DNA from 4 places in the Streptomyces sp. NPDC103540 genome. Region 4 is predicted to be linked to each of the others. Evidence: riboswitches for the same ligand, from Rfam matches in the RefSeq annotation. Region 4 holds a riboswitch; each other region holds the start of a gene.
The links. Region 4 has a riboswitch for cobalamin ahead of ACZ6ZI_RS22495 (prenyltransferase/squalene oxidase repeat-containing protein). Riboswitches for the same ligand answer to the same signal wherever they lie in the genome.

Region 1 (3,389 bases), on a different contig from region 4:
GATCGGGTTGATCACGCTTGCGAGGGAAGAACCCGGTCTGGGCTGGTTTCTCGATGATCACGTACGCAAGGCTGGTCCCACGACGTCGGGCTCATCCGGGGCGGCCGGCCAACCGCCCTGACCCCCTTGGTTTTTGCGTACTGGAGGACTTCACCATGGCAAGCATCCGCAGCATCCGTGTGATGGCGGCTGTCGCATCGCTCCCCCTCGCCGCCGTGCTCCTGTCGGGCGTGGCGCAGGCGGACAACGGGGCCGGCGCCGCGGGCACCGCCTCGAACGCGGCCCTCGCCGGCATCCTCGGCAGCGGAGTCGGGGGCAGCAACCTCGGCAACTCCTCCACCGCCCAGCAGGTCGCGTCCGGCTTCGGGGCGTCGAACCAGAACAACGGTGCCCAGGCCAACGGCTCCGGCTTCACCGCGATCGGCCAGTCCAACGACCACGACTCGCTGGTCTACAACCCGCTGCCGTAGCGGGCGCGCGGCCGCCCGCCGCGCCCTTCGGGCCCGTCCTCCGCGCGGAGGACGGGCCCTCGCGCGTACGGGGCCCCGCGCGGGGCAAGTGGGGTCCAGCGGCCCGCCCGGCTCGGGACCTTCGGCCCCGCCCCGGGTCGTGGGGGTGGGCTAGCGTGCCGAAGGGGGGTCCGTGCACCATCCCGCGCGAAGGAAGGCAGCCGCCCATGGCCACCACCGAACACCGTGTCCTGCCCCTCCGGCTGGAGGTCGCCCCGCCGACCGTCCCGCTCCAGGGCGCCTTCGTCTACCGCACGGACCGGCCCTACGAGCTGGCCCTCGACTTCCGGGGCGGCGGTACGCACCTCGCCCGCTGGGTCTTCTCCCGCGACCTGCTGATCGAGGGGGAGACCGTCGCCACCGGCGAGGGCGACATACAGGTCTGGCCCGTCCGCGCGGGGACCGAGCCACGGGTGTTCCTGGCCTTCGGCAACGGCGGCCGCAGCTGTGTGGTGTCGGCCCGGGCCAAGGACGTACGGGCCCTGTGCCGGCGCATGACGGAACTGGTGCCGCGCGGCCAGGAGCGGCGGCACTACGACCTGGACGCGCAGCTGAGCGCGCTGCTGGCGCACTGACCGCGGACCGGCCGTACGCCGCCCGGCCCGCCGCACAGCCGGTCCGCCGTCCGCCCGGTCCGCCGTCCGCCGTCCACTCGATCCGCCCTGCGCCCGGCCCGCCGGAGCCGCAACCGCGCGGGGCGCCGCCGCGTCTACCCGGGTGACAGCCATCCCCGTCTCAAGAGGAATCGGGGGACGCCATGCGCCACCTGCCCCGCTCGCGCCGTCGCAAGATCGTGGCCCTGGCCACGGGCGCACTGCTCACCGTCGGCATCGGTCTGGCCGCACCGGCATCCGCGGCCGCCGCCTCCACCCAGACCCCGCTCGTCGTCAACGCCCGTTGGGGCGGTCACTGCACGTTCGACCGGATCGTGGTCGACCTCCAGGGCTACGTCCCCGAGGTCACCGTCAGCCCCGTCTCGCAGCTCGTGTACGACGGGTCCGGCAAGCCCGTCCCGCTGGCGGGGAAGTACTTCCTGGAGATCCGCCTGCACCCGGCCGCCGCGCACAACGACGCCGGACAGAACGTCTACCAGGGTCCCCGGCTCCAGAAGATCTACCTCAGCAAGCTCAAGGGCCTCGCCCTGACCGGCGACTTCGAGGGGTACGTCACCCTCGGGGCCGCCTTCGACACCAAGCCGGCCTACGGCACCACCGTGCTGCACTCGCCGGAGCGGGTCGTGGTGGACATCGCGCACCCGAACACCTGCTGACACCGCGGCGCACCGTACGACGACACGGCGACCGGCGTCCCCCCGGGGGGGGCGCCGGTCGCCGTGCGTCGGGATCCCGCCCGCGCGCACCGCGGGAGCGCGGCCGGGGCTACCGTCCGGTCCGGCTTGTTACGGTACGCGCGGCCGACTAGGGTCGTCGGGCCTTGGTGTTCGGGAAGCCGGTGGGAAACCGGAGCGGCCCTCGCCACTGTGATCGGGAAGTCCGGCTCCACTCCTGCGGGAAGCCACTGGGTCCACGCGGGGAACCGCGCGGCCCCGGGAAGGCGGAGCCAGGGCATCAGTACCCGTCAGCCAGGAGACCGGCCGAGGCGCGTCGTCCATCCACGAGGTGCTGGAGAGGTCTCTCTACCCATGCATATAGCCGAGGGGTTCCTGCCCCCCTTGCACGCGGTCGCCTGGGGCGCCGCGTCCGCCCCGTTCGTCGTCCACGGCGTGCGCGCCCTCACCCGCGAGGTGAAGGCCAACCCGGAGAGCACGCTGTTGCTCGGGGCCTCCGGAGCGTTCACGTTCGTCCTGTCCGCCCTGAAGATCCCCTCGGTGACGGGCAGCTGCTCCCACCCGACGGGAACGGGGCTCGGGGCCATCCTCTTCCGACCGCCGATCATGGCGGTGCTCGGTACGATCACCCTGCTCTTCCAGGCGCTGCTGCTGGCCCACGGCGGCCTCACCACCCTGGGCGCCAACGTCTTCTCCATGGCCGTCGCCGGCCCCTGGGCGGGCTACGGCGTCTACCGGCTCCTGCGCAAGTACGGGGCCCCGCTCATGGTCGGCGTCTTCTTCGGCGCCTTCTTCGCGGACCTGGTCACCTACTGCGTGACCTCCGTCCAGCTCGCGCTGGCCTTCCCGGACCCGGCGAGCGGCTTCGTGGGCTCGCTGGAGAAGTTCGCCGGCATCTTCGCGCTCACCCAGATCCCGCTGGCCGTCAGCGAGGGGCTGCTGACCGTGCTCGTGATGCGCCTGCTGATGCAGTCCAGCAAGTCGGACCTGGTCCGGCTCGGCGTCGCCAAGCTCACCGGCCGGACCGCCGGACAGACCGACCTGGAGGCGACGGCCCGATGACCCGCAACGCGAAGATCAACACGCTGCTGCTGCTCCTGGTCGCGGCGCTGGCCGTGATCCCGCTCGCCTTCGGCATGGGCGACCACAAGGAGGAGCCGTTCGCCGGCGCCGACGCGCAGGCCGAGGCCGCCATCACCGAGCTGAAGCCGGACTACGAGCCGTGGTTCTCGCCGCTCTACGAACCCCCGTCGGGGGAGGTCGAGTCGGCGCTGTTCGCCCTCCAGGCGGCGCTCGGCGCGGGCGTCCTCGCCTACTACTTCGGGGTCCGCAAGGGGCGTCGCCAGGGAGCGGAGCAGGCACGGGCCGAGGCGCGGGCCGAGGCCGGGACGGCCTCCGGGGCCGGTGCGGCCGCCCGGGAGTCGTAGCCGGTGCTGCCGATCGACGTGGCGGCCCACAGCAGTCGCTGGCGGGGCCGCCACCCGTTGGAGAAGGCCCTGTTGGGGCTCGGGCTGACGGTCACCGCCGTCGCCCTGCCCCCCTGGCCGGGCGGACCGCTGGTGGGCGCCGCCACCCTGGCCGTGCTGCTCGGC
Region 2 (3,389 bases), on a different contig from region 4:
TCCCACACGCCCGGTCCGGCCTCACGCGGGTAGCCGTGCGCGGCCAGTTCGCGCGCCACCTGCATGTGGGAGCGGGCGGCCTCCAGGCTGATGACGTCGGCGTCGAGTGCGTCGATGGCCCCGACGACGTCGCCGAACTCCGCGTAGCACATGTGCGTGTGGATCTGGGTGTCCGGCCGCACCCCGCCGGTGGTGAGCCGGAAGGCCTCGGTCGCCCAGGCCAGGTAGTCGGCGTGGTCGGCGGCCCGCAGGGGCAGGGTCTCGCGCAGGGCGGGTTCGTCGACCTGGATGACCGAGGTGCCGGCCGCCTCCAGGTCGTTCACCTCGTCGCGCAGGGCGAGGGCCACCTGGCGGGCGGTGTCGCCGAGGGGCTGGTCGTCGCGCACGAAGGACCAGGCGAGCATCGTGACCGGGCCGGTCAGCATGCCCTTGACCGGCTTGGTCGTCTGCGACCGGGCGTACGAGGTCCAGCGGACCGTCATCGGCTCGGGGCGCGAGATGTCGCCGGCCAGCACCGGCGGCCGGACGTAGCGGGTGCCGTAGGACTGCACCCAGCCGTGCCGGGTGGCGAGGTAGCCGGTGAGCTGCTCCGCGAAGTACTGGACCATGTCGTTGCGCTCGGGCTCGCCGTGGACGAGGACGTCGATCCCGGCCTTCTCCTGGAAGGCGAGGACCTCGCGGATCTCGTCCTTGATCCGCTCCTCGTAGGCGCCGGCGTCGATCCGCCCCGCCCGCAGGTCGGCGCGCGCGGTGCGCAGCTCGTTCGTCTGCGGGAAGGATCCGATGGTCGTCGTCGGCAGCAGCGGGAGGCCCAGGTGGGCGCGCTGGGCCGCGCTCCGCAGCGCGTACGGCTGGGAGCGGCGGCCGTCGGCGTCGGTGACGGCCGCGGTGCGGGCGCGCACGGCGGGGTCGTGGGTCAGGGCGGAGCCGGCCCGGGAGGCCAGGTCGGCCCGGTTGGCCGCGAGTTCGGCGGCGATGGAGTCCGTGCCCCGGTCGAGGCCGCGTGCCAGGACGGTGATCTCCCGCGTCTTCTGGCGGGCGAAGGCGAGCCAGCGGGCGATCTGCGGGTCGATCTGGCGTTCGGCGGCGGCGTCCAGCGGGACGTGCAGGAGGGAGCAGGACGCGGCGACGTCCACCCGCCCGGCGAGCCCGAGCAGGGTGCCGAGGGTGGCCAGGGACCTCTCGTAGTCGTTGATCCAGATGTTGCGGCCGTTGACGACGCCGGCCACCAGGCGCTTGCCCGGCAGTCCGCCGGCCGCCGCGAGGTCGTCGAGGTTGGCGGCGCCCGACTCGGTGAAGTCCAGGGCCAGGCCCTCGATCGGCGCCTTGGCCAGGACGGGCAGGGCGTCGCCGAGCCGCCCGAAGTACGAGGCGACCAGCAACTTCGGGCGCTCTTCGGCGCCGCCGAGGTCGCGGTAGGCGCGGGCGGCGGCGTTCAGTTCGGCCGGGGTGCGGTCCTGGACGAGCGCCGGCTCGTCCAGCTGGACCCATTCGGCGCCGGCGCCGCGCAGGTCGGCCAGGACCTCGGCGTAGACGGGCAGCAGCCGGTCGAGGAGGGTGATCGGCTGGAAGTCGTCGGCCACGCCGGGTGCGGGCTTGGCCAGCAGCAGGTAGGTGACGGGGCCGACGAGGACCGGGCGGGCGGTGTGGCCGAGGGCGAGGGCCTCGCGCAGCTCGGCGACCTGCTTGGCGGAGTCGGCGGTGAAGACGGTGTCGGGGCCGAGCTCGGGCACCAGGTAGTGGTAGTTCGAGTCGAACCACTTGGTCATTTCGAGCGGGGCGACGTCCTGCGTGCCCCGGGCCATCGCGAAGTACCCGTCGAGGGCGTCGGCCTCGACGGCCGCGCGGTGCCGCGCGGGGACGGCGCCGACCATGACGCTGGTGTCCAGGACGTGGTCGTAGTACGAGAAGTCCCCGGAGGGCACCTCGTGGACACCGGCCTCGGCCAACTGCCGCCAGTTCGAGCGGCGCAGTTCGCGGGCGGTCTCCCCGAGGGCCTCGGCGGTGACGCGGCCCTTCCAGTAGCCCTCGACGGCCTTCTTCAGTTCCCGGTCCTGCCCCTGGCGGGGGTAGCCGTACACGGTGGCGCGTGTCGCCTCGGCTGCGGGCCTGTCTGTCACGGAACTCTCCTTCGCGAGATGTGTCCACAACATCCCGGACGACGGGACGCGGACGCGAAGGGACGACAGGACGCGCGGACCACGCCGCGGGGAAACACACCGCACGTGCCGCTCGTCGTGTACGCCGACCCGCCCACGAGGTCACCGGGATGTCCGCCCGCGGAATACGTCCGCGTGCGGGCAACGGGCAGGTCTTCGGACTCGCGGGCACGCCTGCCGGTCTCCCGGCGGGCACCTACTGGCCGTCGCTTCCCAGGACCGTTGTCCGGTCCCAGTGCGTATGACGGCGGTCGTTCCCGCTCACCGCTGCGGGGCAGTCCCGGATTCCCACCGGGTTCCCTCTTACGACGCATCCCGCCTGGCGGACGGGGCGAACCAGCTGCCCGGTCAGAGTACGGTCCGCCGTGCGCGCACGCGGCGCGCGTCTCGCCATGCGGACGGTGAGATGAGACACGGCCCCGGCATCCCGGTGCCGCGGCCGCCGTCCCGCCGCCCGTGCGGGCGGGGCGGCACGCGGACGGGGCGGGCAGCGGCACCACCCGCTGCCCGCCCCCGCACCGCGGCGCGCCGGACCCTCGGCCGGCGGCCCCGCGCCGGGCCCCTCAGCCCGGCCGTCCGGGCTCCTCGACCCGGTCGTACACGTGGAACCCGCGGCCGGTCTTGCGACCGAGCAGCCCCGCCTCCACCATCCGCGACAGCAGCGGCGGCGGTGCGTACAGGGGTTCCTTGAACTCGGCGTGGAGCGACTCGGCGATGGCGGCGACCGTGTCCAGTCCGATCAGGTCCGCGAGCTTCAGCGGACCCATGGGATGGGCGCAGCCCAGCTCCATGCCGAGGTCGACGTCCGAGGCACTGGCGTGGCCCGACTCCGTCATCCGGATCGCGGCCAACAGGTAGGGGACCAAGAGGGCGTTGACGACGAAGCCCGCACGGTCCCGGGAGTGGATCACCGTCTTGCCCAGGGTCCGCGTCGCGAAGTCCGTCACGGCCGTGACGGTGTCCGGCGCGGTGTGCAGGGTCGTCACGACCTCCACGAGCGGCAGGACCGGCACGGGGTTGAAGAAGTGCAGGCCGACGACGCGGTCGGCGCGACCGGCGGTGGCCATGCCGAGGCGCATCACGGGGATCGACGAGGTGTTCGTGGCGAGGACCGCCCGCGGATCCTCGACGACCTTGTCGAGCGCGGCGAACACCCCCGCCTTCGCCCCGGCGTCCTCGGGGACGGCCTCGACGACCAACTGCCGGTCCGCGAGATCGCCGAGGTCAGCG
Region 3 (3,389 bases), on a different contig from region 4:
GCCGCAGGCCTCGACGGGGGCGGCGGCCGGGTCAAGGAACCGGTCGCGTGAGCGGGGTGCGCGGGGCGCTGGCGAAGGCCCGGTTCTTCGTACGGGAGTTCTCGGGCGAGGCGGCGTACGACCGCTACGTCGCCCACGCCCGCGCGCACGACCCCGAGGCCGAGGTCATGACCCGTCGGGCCTTCGAACGGGCCCGCACCGACGCCCGCGAGGCGGACCCCCGCGAGGGCTTCCGCTGCTGCTGAGCGGCCGTCCGCACGCCGCGTGCGGACGGTACGCGCACGGCCCCGAGGGGCCGCCACAGGGCCCCGCCGCCCCCACCCGGGGCGGCGGGGCCCCGCCGCGCGAACGCCGCGCCGCACGACCCTCCGCGCCGCCTCCGGGGTCGTTTCCCGGGCCGCTCCCCGCCATCCCGGCCCCCCACGACCGGCCGCCCCTGACGCACACTCGACGGCATGGACATCGTGATCAGAACGGCCGAACCCGCCGACTACGCGGAGCTCGGCGACATCACCGCCCGGGCCTACCTCGACGACGGCCTCCTGGACGGCAACACCGACGACTCCTACGAGCGGGCGCTGCGCGACGTCGCCGGCCGGGCGGCCGACGCCGAGGTGCTCGTGGCCACCCTGGACGGCGTCCTGCTCGGCGGGGTGACCTTCGCCCCGCCCGGCAGCCGCATGGCCGACATCGCCGGGCCCGACGAGGCCGAGTTCCGGATGCTGACCGTGGCCCGCGCCGGACGCGGCCGGGGCGCCGGCGAGGCCCTCGTGCGGGCCTGCGTCGGGCGCGCCCGCGCCCTCGACGGCGTCACCCGACTGGTGCTCTCCACCCAGGCCCAGAGCCCCGCCGCGCACCGGATCTACGAGCGGCTGGGCTTCGTACGGACCCCCGAACGGGACTGGGCCCCGGTCCCCACCGTGCCCCTGCTCACCTACGCCCTGGAGCTGTACGCCCCCGAGCAGTAGCCGCGCCGACACAACATGTGGGGGCTACAGCATCGGGGCGCCCCCACATGTATGCTCATGGCTGCTGTCGCCGCAGGGGAATCCGGTGCGAATCCGGAACTGTCCCGCAACGGTATGACGTATGCCATTTCGGTGTACTCGCGAGTCCGAGGACCTGCCGACAGCGCGCCCGGCTCGACCGATCCGGGTGCCGACCACGTCCGGGCCTCGCGGTTGGGCCGGTGGACGCCATGCGGTGTGTCGCGATCCGTCGCGCCCGCGTGCGCCCGCTCGCGCCCCGCCCCGCCGATGACCGGGCCGAGCGAGGGAGAGCTCCCCCCGTGACCATCGCGCCTGCCGCACCGCGCGCCGAGTCCGACCAGCCCGCAGCCGCAACCGAGGGCGGGGGCCCCGGTGCCGCGCTGCTGCGCACCCTCACCGAGCTGACGGCCGACCTTCCCGACACCGACCCGGGCCGGGTCGCCGCCGCCGCCCTGCGCGGGCGCAGCTCCGTCGCGGACGAGGCCGAGCTGCGGGGGCTCGCCACGGAGGCCGCGGCCGGCCTCATCTCGGAGGACCCGGCGTACTCCCGCCTCGCCGCCCGCCTGTTGACGCTGGCCGTGGCCGACGAGGCCGCGAGCCAGGGCTCCGTCTCCTTCGCCGAATCCGTCGCCGTCGGCCACCGCGAGGGCCTGATCGCCGACCGCACCGCCGAGTTCGTCGCCGCGCACGCGGCCCGGCTGAACTCCCTCGTCGAGCACGCCCTCGCCGAGGGCGCGGACGACCGCTTCGGCTTCTTCGGCCTGCGCACCCTGCACAGCCGCTACCTGCTGCGCCACCCCATCACCCGCCAGGTGATCGAGACCCCGCAGTTCTTCATGCTGCGCGTGGCCTGTGGTCTCGCCGAGAACGACACGGTCCAGGCCGTCGAGGAAGTGGCCTCGCTCTACCGGCTGATGAGCCGCCTCGACTACCTGCCGTCCTCCCCCACGCTGTTCAACTCCGGCACCCGCCACCCGCAGATGTCCTCCTGCTACCTGCTGGACTCCCCGCTGGACGAGCTGGACTCGATCTACGACCGCTACCACCAGGTCGCCCGCCTCTCCAAGCACGCCGGCGGCATCGGTCTGTCGTACTCGCGCATCCGGGCCCGCGGCTCCCTGATCCGCGGCACGAACGGCCACTCGAACGGCATCGTCCCGTTCCTGAAGACCCTCGACGCCTCCGTCGCGGCCGTGAACCAGGGCGGTCGCCGCAAGGGCGCGGCCGCCGTCTACCTGGAGACCTGGCACGCGGACATCGAGGAGTTCCTGGAGCTCCGCGACAACACGGGTGAGGACCAGCGCCGCACCCACAACCTGAACCTCGCCCACTGGGTGCCGGACGAGTTCATGCGCCGCGTGAACGCCGACGCCGACTGGTCGCTGTTCTCCCCCTCCGACGTCCCCGAGCTGGTCGACCTGTGGGGCGACGAGTTCGACGCCGCCTACCGCAAGGCCGAGGCGGACGGGCTGGCCCGCAAGACCATGCCCGCCCGCGACCTGTACGGGCGGATGATGCGCACCCTCGCGCAGACCGGTCAGGGCTGGATGACCTTCAAGGACGCCTCGAACCGCACGGCGAACCAGACCGCCGAGCCGGGCACCGTCGTCCACTCCTCGAACCTCTGCACCGAGATCATCGAGGTCACCAACGACGGCGAGACCGCCGTCTGCAACCTCGGTTCGGTCAACCTCGGCGCCTTCGTGCTCACCGAGACCGGTGAGATCGACTGGGAGCGGCTGGACGAGACCGTCCGCACGGCCGTCACCTTCCTCGACCGCGTCGTGGACATCAACTTCTACCCGACCGAGCAGGCCGGCCGCTCCAACTCGCGCTGGCGTCCGGTGGGCCTGGGCGCGATGGGTCTCCAGGACGTCTTCTTCAAGCTGAAGATGCCCTTCGACTCCCCCGAGGCGAAGGCCCTGTCGACCCGGCTGGCCGAGCGCATCATGCTCGCCGCCTACGAGGCCTCCTGCGACCTCGCCGAGCGCAGCGGCCCGCTCCCGGCCTGGGAGCAGACCCGCACCGCCCGCGGCGTCCTGCACCCGGACCACTACGACGTCGAGCTGAACTGGCCCGAGCGCTGGGACGCCCTGCGCGCCCGCGTGGCGAAGAGCGGCATGCGCAACTCGCTGCTGCTGGCCATCGCCCCGACGGCGACGATCGCCTCGATCGCGGGCGTGTACGAGTGCATCGAGCCGCAGGTCTCCAACCTGTTCAAGCGCGAGACCCTCAGCGGTGAGTTCCTCCAGGTCAACGGCTACCTGGTGGAGGAGCTGAAGAAGCTCGGCGTGTGGGACGCCCAGACCCGCGAGGCGCTGCGCGACTCGTCCGGCTCCGTCCAGGGCTTCGGCTGGATCCCGGCCGAGGTCCGCGAGCTGTACCGCACGGCGTGGGAGA
Region 4 (3,389 bases):
GAAATCGGCGATCTTCCTGGCCACGGGGCTCTTGCGGTCCGCCGCCACGAGGGCGAAGACGGCCTCGGTGGTGAGGAGGTGGTTCGGGGTGGTGGAGCCCTCGTCGACGACGCGGTCGCCTTCCTTGAGCGTCCCGGTGACCCAGCGCGTGGCGGCGGGGACGTCGATCCGGCCGGCGGGCACCTTGGGCGGGGCCGTCGGGACGGTCGGGTCGGGGGTGGTGTAGCCGCGTACGTCGTCGGGGGTGAAGGACGGCTGCCCCTTCGTGCCGCCGCCGACGTCGGTGCCGCCGTAGACCCAGGCCTCGACGTCGCCGGGCTTGGGCTTGCGGGCCATGGCTCCCAGCTGGCTGTAGGACCACTTGCGCTGCCCCGGCGAGGCCGTCCAGTACGACCAGTAGGCGGTGGCCTGCGGGGTCAGGACGCAGGCTTCCCTTTCCGGCGTGGGGTACTGCGTACCCGTGCCCTTGCCGATGCGGCAGAGGAAGGCGGGACCGTCGTGCACGGTGCCCGTCATGCTGAAGCCGGCCGTCTGGAGCAGCTCGTAGCCGGTGGTGGGAGTGGTGTCGCAGCCCTTCTCCACCCTGCCGCCGAACGGGGCGAAGTCCACGGCGACGATCGCGCCGGTGGTGGCGGTGCACCGCTCGATCGGGTCGGCCGTGGCGGGCCCCGTGCCGCCCACGAAGGCGGCGCTCGCGGCGGCCAAGGTCAGCAGCGCCGCTGACATGAGCGACAACAGCCCCGTGCTCCCCAGGTGTCGCTCTGATTGCTGTGCGGTCCCCACCACGGCCCCTCGTGTCGGCCGGGCGGACCAGTGCGTGGCGAAAAGGGCCTCCGCGGCCCGTGGGGTACACGGGGAAGGGAAGCCGTTCGAACCACGCCGTAGTCCGCGACGGCGTCTCTCGCTGCAAAAACCTGGCTCCAGGCATTCCGACTCGCCCGGACGGTGCCGGGCCTACGGTTGCGGGTCAGCGCCGGATTTCGACCGGCTTCCCCTGGAGCTGAGTGCTTATCAGTCGGAGTGGAACACGCGGATAAAGACAGCGTCAAGGTGGTCTGCGTCTCATGTGACACACCGTCGGCCGCTCCTGCCCGTGCCGGGTACGGCGGCTGGCGGACCCTTGATCACTCGGGTAGCGTCCTGGGCTGCCACATGGGGGAACCCGGCGCGAATCCGGGGCTGACGCGCAGCGGTGTGGGACGGCAGGGGGCCGTCCCGAGCCCGAATGCCCATGCGGCGAGGCACATCACAAGCCGTACCACGCGATCGGACGGCCGCCGCCGAGCTCCGGGCCGCCCGCCCGCCCGAGCCACGGCCTGGTCGGCGTCCCCCATTCCAGGAGCAGGCCATGTCCCGTACCCGTACCCGCACCTCCTCCCGCCGTCTCACCCTGGCGGTGCCCGCCGCGCTGGGCGCGCTCGTCCTCACCGCGCTGCCCGCCTTCGCCACCTCCTCGCCCGCCCAGATCGCCACGTCCAAGACGAACGGTGTGGCATACCTCAAGTCCCTCCAGGCCGCCGACGGTTCGTACGCGGGCGCGGGACTGTCCAACGAGTGGGCGTTCACGGCCTTCGCGGCCACCGGCACGGCCGTCGCCGACGTCTACCCGGGCGGCGACACCACCAAGAACGCCCGCACCGTCTACCGCAACCTGCTGTCGACGGCGGGCTGGCCGCAGGCCTCCCCGGTGGTCACCGACTACGAGCGCGGCGCCCTCAACGCGTACGCTGCCGGCATCGATCCGGCCCGCGTCTCGGCCTCCCGCAACCTGATAGCCAACATCTACTCCTACTGGCAGACCGCCGAGGCCGGTTACTTCGGCCCGTCCGGGAACTTCAACGGCACGGTCTTCGCCGCCCTCGCGCTGGGTGGCGCCAAGACCCAGGGCGGCGCGAAGCGGGTGCCGCAGGCGCTGACGGACTCCATGGTCACCCGCATCCGGGCCAACCAGCACGTGGACGGCGGGTGGACCTTCAACAAGGCCGAGGGCAATCCCACCGTCCTGAACTCGGCGAGCGACGTCGACATGACCGGCGCCGCCATGGCCGCCCTGTGCGCCTCCGGCGTCCCCAACACCGACACCGACGTCGTCCAGGCGAAGAACTTCCTCAAGAGCACCCTCGTCTCCGGCAGCGGCGCCTTCAACTCCCTCTACGGGGTCAACACCAGCTCCAACGGCTGGGGCGTGGCCGGGTTGAACGCCTGCGGCTTCAACCCGCAGACCGGCGACTTCCTCACCGGCAGCGGCAAGACCCCGATCGACTTCCTCATCGCCAACCAGTACAACCCCGCCGGCGGCTTCAAGTACAAGCCGTCCGACACCACCCCGACCGCGTACGCCTCCATCGACGCGCTGCGCGCGGTCGCGGGCGGCGGCTTCACCACCGCCCCGCCCGTCCCGGTCACCCCCGGAGCCCCGCAGTGGGTCGCCCAATCCACCTTCACCGCGGGGACGGCGACGAAGCTGGCGGTGACGATCGACGACGGCGCGGGCGGCCTCAAGGTCTGCTCGGTGTCCTTCACCCCGACCGCTGCGACCACCACCCTCGGTGACGTCCTCAACGCGGCGGTCACCTCCGCCGCTCCGTCCGGTTGCGTCACCGGCGTCACGCCGTCGTCCGGCACCGGGGCCGTCACGGCGATCAACGGCAAGACCAACAGCGGCTCCAACACGTGGAAGGTGAGCGTGGACGGCTCCTCCTTCGCCGGCGCCGCCCGCGACAAGGTCATCAACGTGGGCGACACCATCGCCCTGCGGTGGGGCGCCTGACCGCTCGCCGGCAGTCGACGAAGGGCCTGCTCGGCGCGCTGGAACCAGCGCGCCGAGCAGGCCCGACGGGCGATCGGAAGGCAGTCGGACACGTCGTGCGTGTCCGAGGGGCGAGGACTAGAAGGACGTCCAGGTGAAGGCGACCTCGTCACCCGCGTTGATCTTGAACTGGCAGCCGCCGACCGGGGTGGGGGCGCCGTTGACGGAGATGCTCCAGTAGGCGGATCCGCCACCGCTGACGTTCTTTATCGTGTCGACGGAGAAGTCGTCGAAGGATGCGTACCAGGTGCCGTCCCAGGCGAAGTGGTTGAGGCGGGCCGCGTCGTCGAGGGCCGCCGTCGGGGTGGGGACCTTGGAGGGGTTGGCCCCGCCGTTGGTCCCGTCGCACTTGTGGGTGCCGCCGGTGGCGGTCGTGACGTCGTGCCCCTTGGTCTTGATCTTGCCCTTGAACAGGAGCCCGTTCGGGCCCTGGACGGTGAGTTTGACCTTGACGGCCGCGTTCGTGTTCGGCTTGGGGGCGGCCTCGGCCACGGCCGGAGCGGTGGCGAGGGCGAGACCGAGAGCGACCGTGGTGATCACGGAGCGGCGGGCGAGGAGGCGGCGCATGGTGCCTTCTTCC

Region 1: it holds a riboswitch for cobalamin, as region 4 does, so the genes downstream of both, ACZ6ZI_RS14505 (energy-coupling factor ABC transporter permease) here and ACZ6ZI_RS22495 (prenyltransferase/squalene oxidase repeat-containing protein) in region 4, are expected to answer to the same signal.
Region 2: it holds a riboswitch for cobalamin, as region 4 does, so the genes downstream of both, metE (5-methyltetrahydropteroyltriglutamate--homocysteine S-methyltransferase) here and ACZ6ZI_RS22495 (prenyltransferase/squalene oxidase repeat-containing protein) in region 4, are expected to answer to the same signal.
Region 3: it holds a riboswitch for cobalamin, as region 4 does, so the genes downstream of both, ACZ6ZI_RS15565 (ribonucleoside-diphosphate reductase subunit alpha) here and ACZ6ZI_RS22495 (prenyltransferase/squalene oxidase repeat-containing protein) in region 4, are expected to answer to the same signal.

Annotation. Positions count from the first base shown of each region.
Region 1 covers NZ_JBVJMA010000005.1:249,794-253,182, forward strand. The annotation lists gene ACZ6ZI_RS14490 (hypothetical protein) at 156-470, shown strand; gene ACZ6ZI_RS14495 (SsgA family sporulation/cell division regulator) at 677-1,084, shown strand; gene ACZ6ZI_RS14500 (AMIN-like domain-containing (lipo)protein) at 1,267-1,779, shown strand; cobalamin riboswitch at 1,928-2,122, shown strand; gene ACZ6ZI_RS14505 (energy-coupling factor ABC transporter permease) at 2,152-2,859, shown strand; gene ACZ6ZI_RS14510 (energy-coupling factor ABC transporter substrate-binding protein) at 2,856-3,224, shown strand; gene cbiQ (cobalt ECF transporter T component CbiQ) at 3,228-3,389, shown strand, end outside.
Region 2 covers NZ_JBVJMA010000002.1:231,523-234,911, reverse strand. The annotation lists gene metE (5-methyltetrahydropteroyltriglutamate--homocysteine S-methyltransferase) at 1-2,120, opposite strand, end outside; cobalamin riboswitch at 2,290-2,515, opposite strand; gene ACZ6ZI_RS05665 (3-hydroxybutyryl-CoA dehydrogenase) at 2,723-3,389, opposite strand, start outside.
Region 3 covers NZ_JBVJMA010000005.1:487,528-490,916, forward strand. The annotation lists gene ACZ6ZI_RS15550 (carbon starvation CstA family protein) at 1-51, shown strand, start outside; gene ACZ6ZI_RS15555 (YbdD/YjiX family protein) at 48-245, shown strand; gene ACZ6ZI_RS15560 (GNAT family N-acetyltransferase) at 456-968, shown strand; cobalamin riboswitch at 1,010-1,144, shown strand; gene ACZ6ZI_RS15565 (ribonucleoside-diphosphate reductase subunit alpha) at 1,289-3,389, shown strand, end outside.
Region 4 covers NZ_JBVJMA010000009.1:98,344-101,732, reverse strand. The annotation lists gene ACZ6ZI_RS22500 (prenyltransferase/squalene oxidase repeat-containing protein) at 1-726, opposite strand, end outside; cobalamin riboswitch at 1,120-1,248, shown strand; gene ACZ6ZI_RS22495 (prenyltransferase/squalene oxidase repeat-containing protein) at 1,349-2,770, shown strand; gene ACZ6ZI_RS22490 (DUF4430 domain-containing protein) at 2,888-3,376, opposite strand.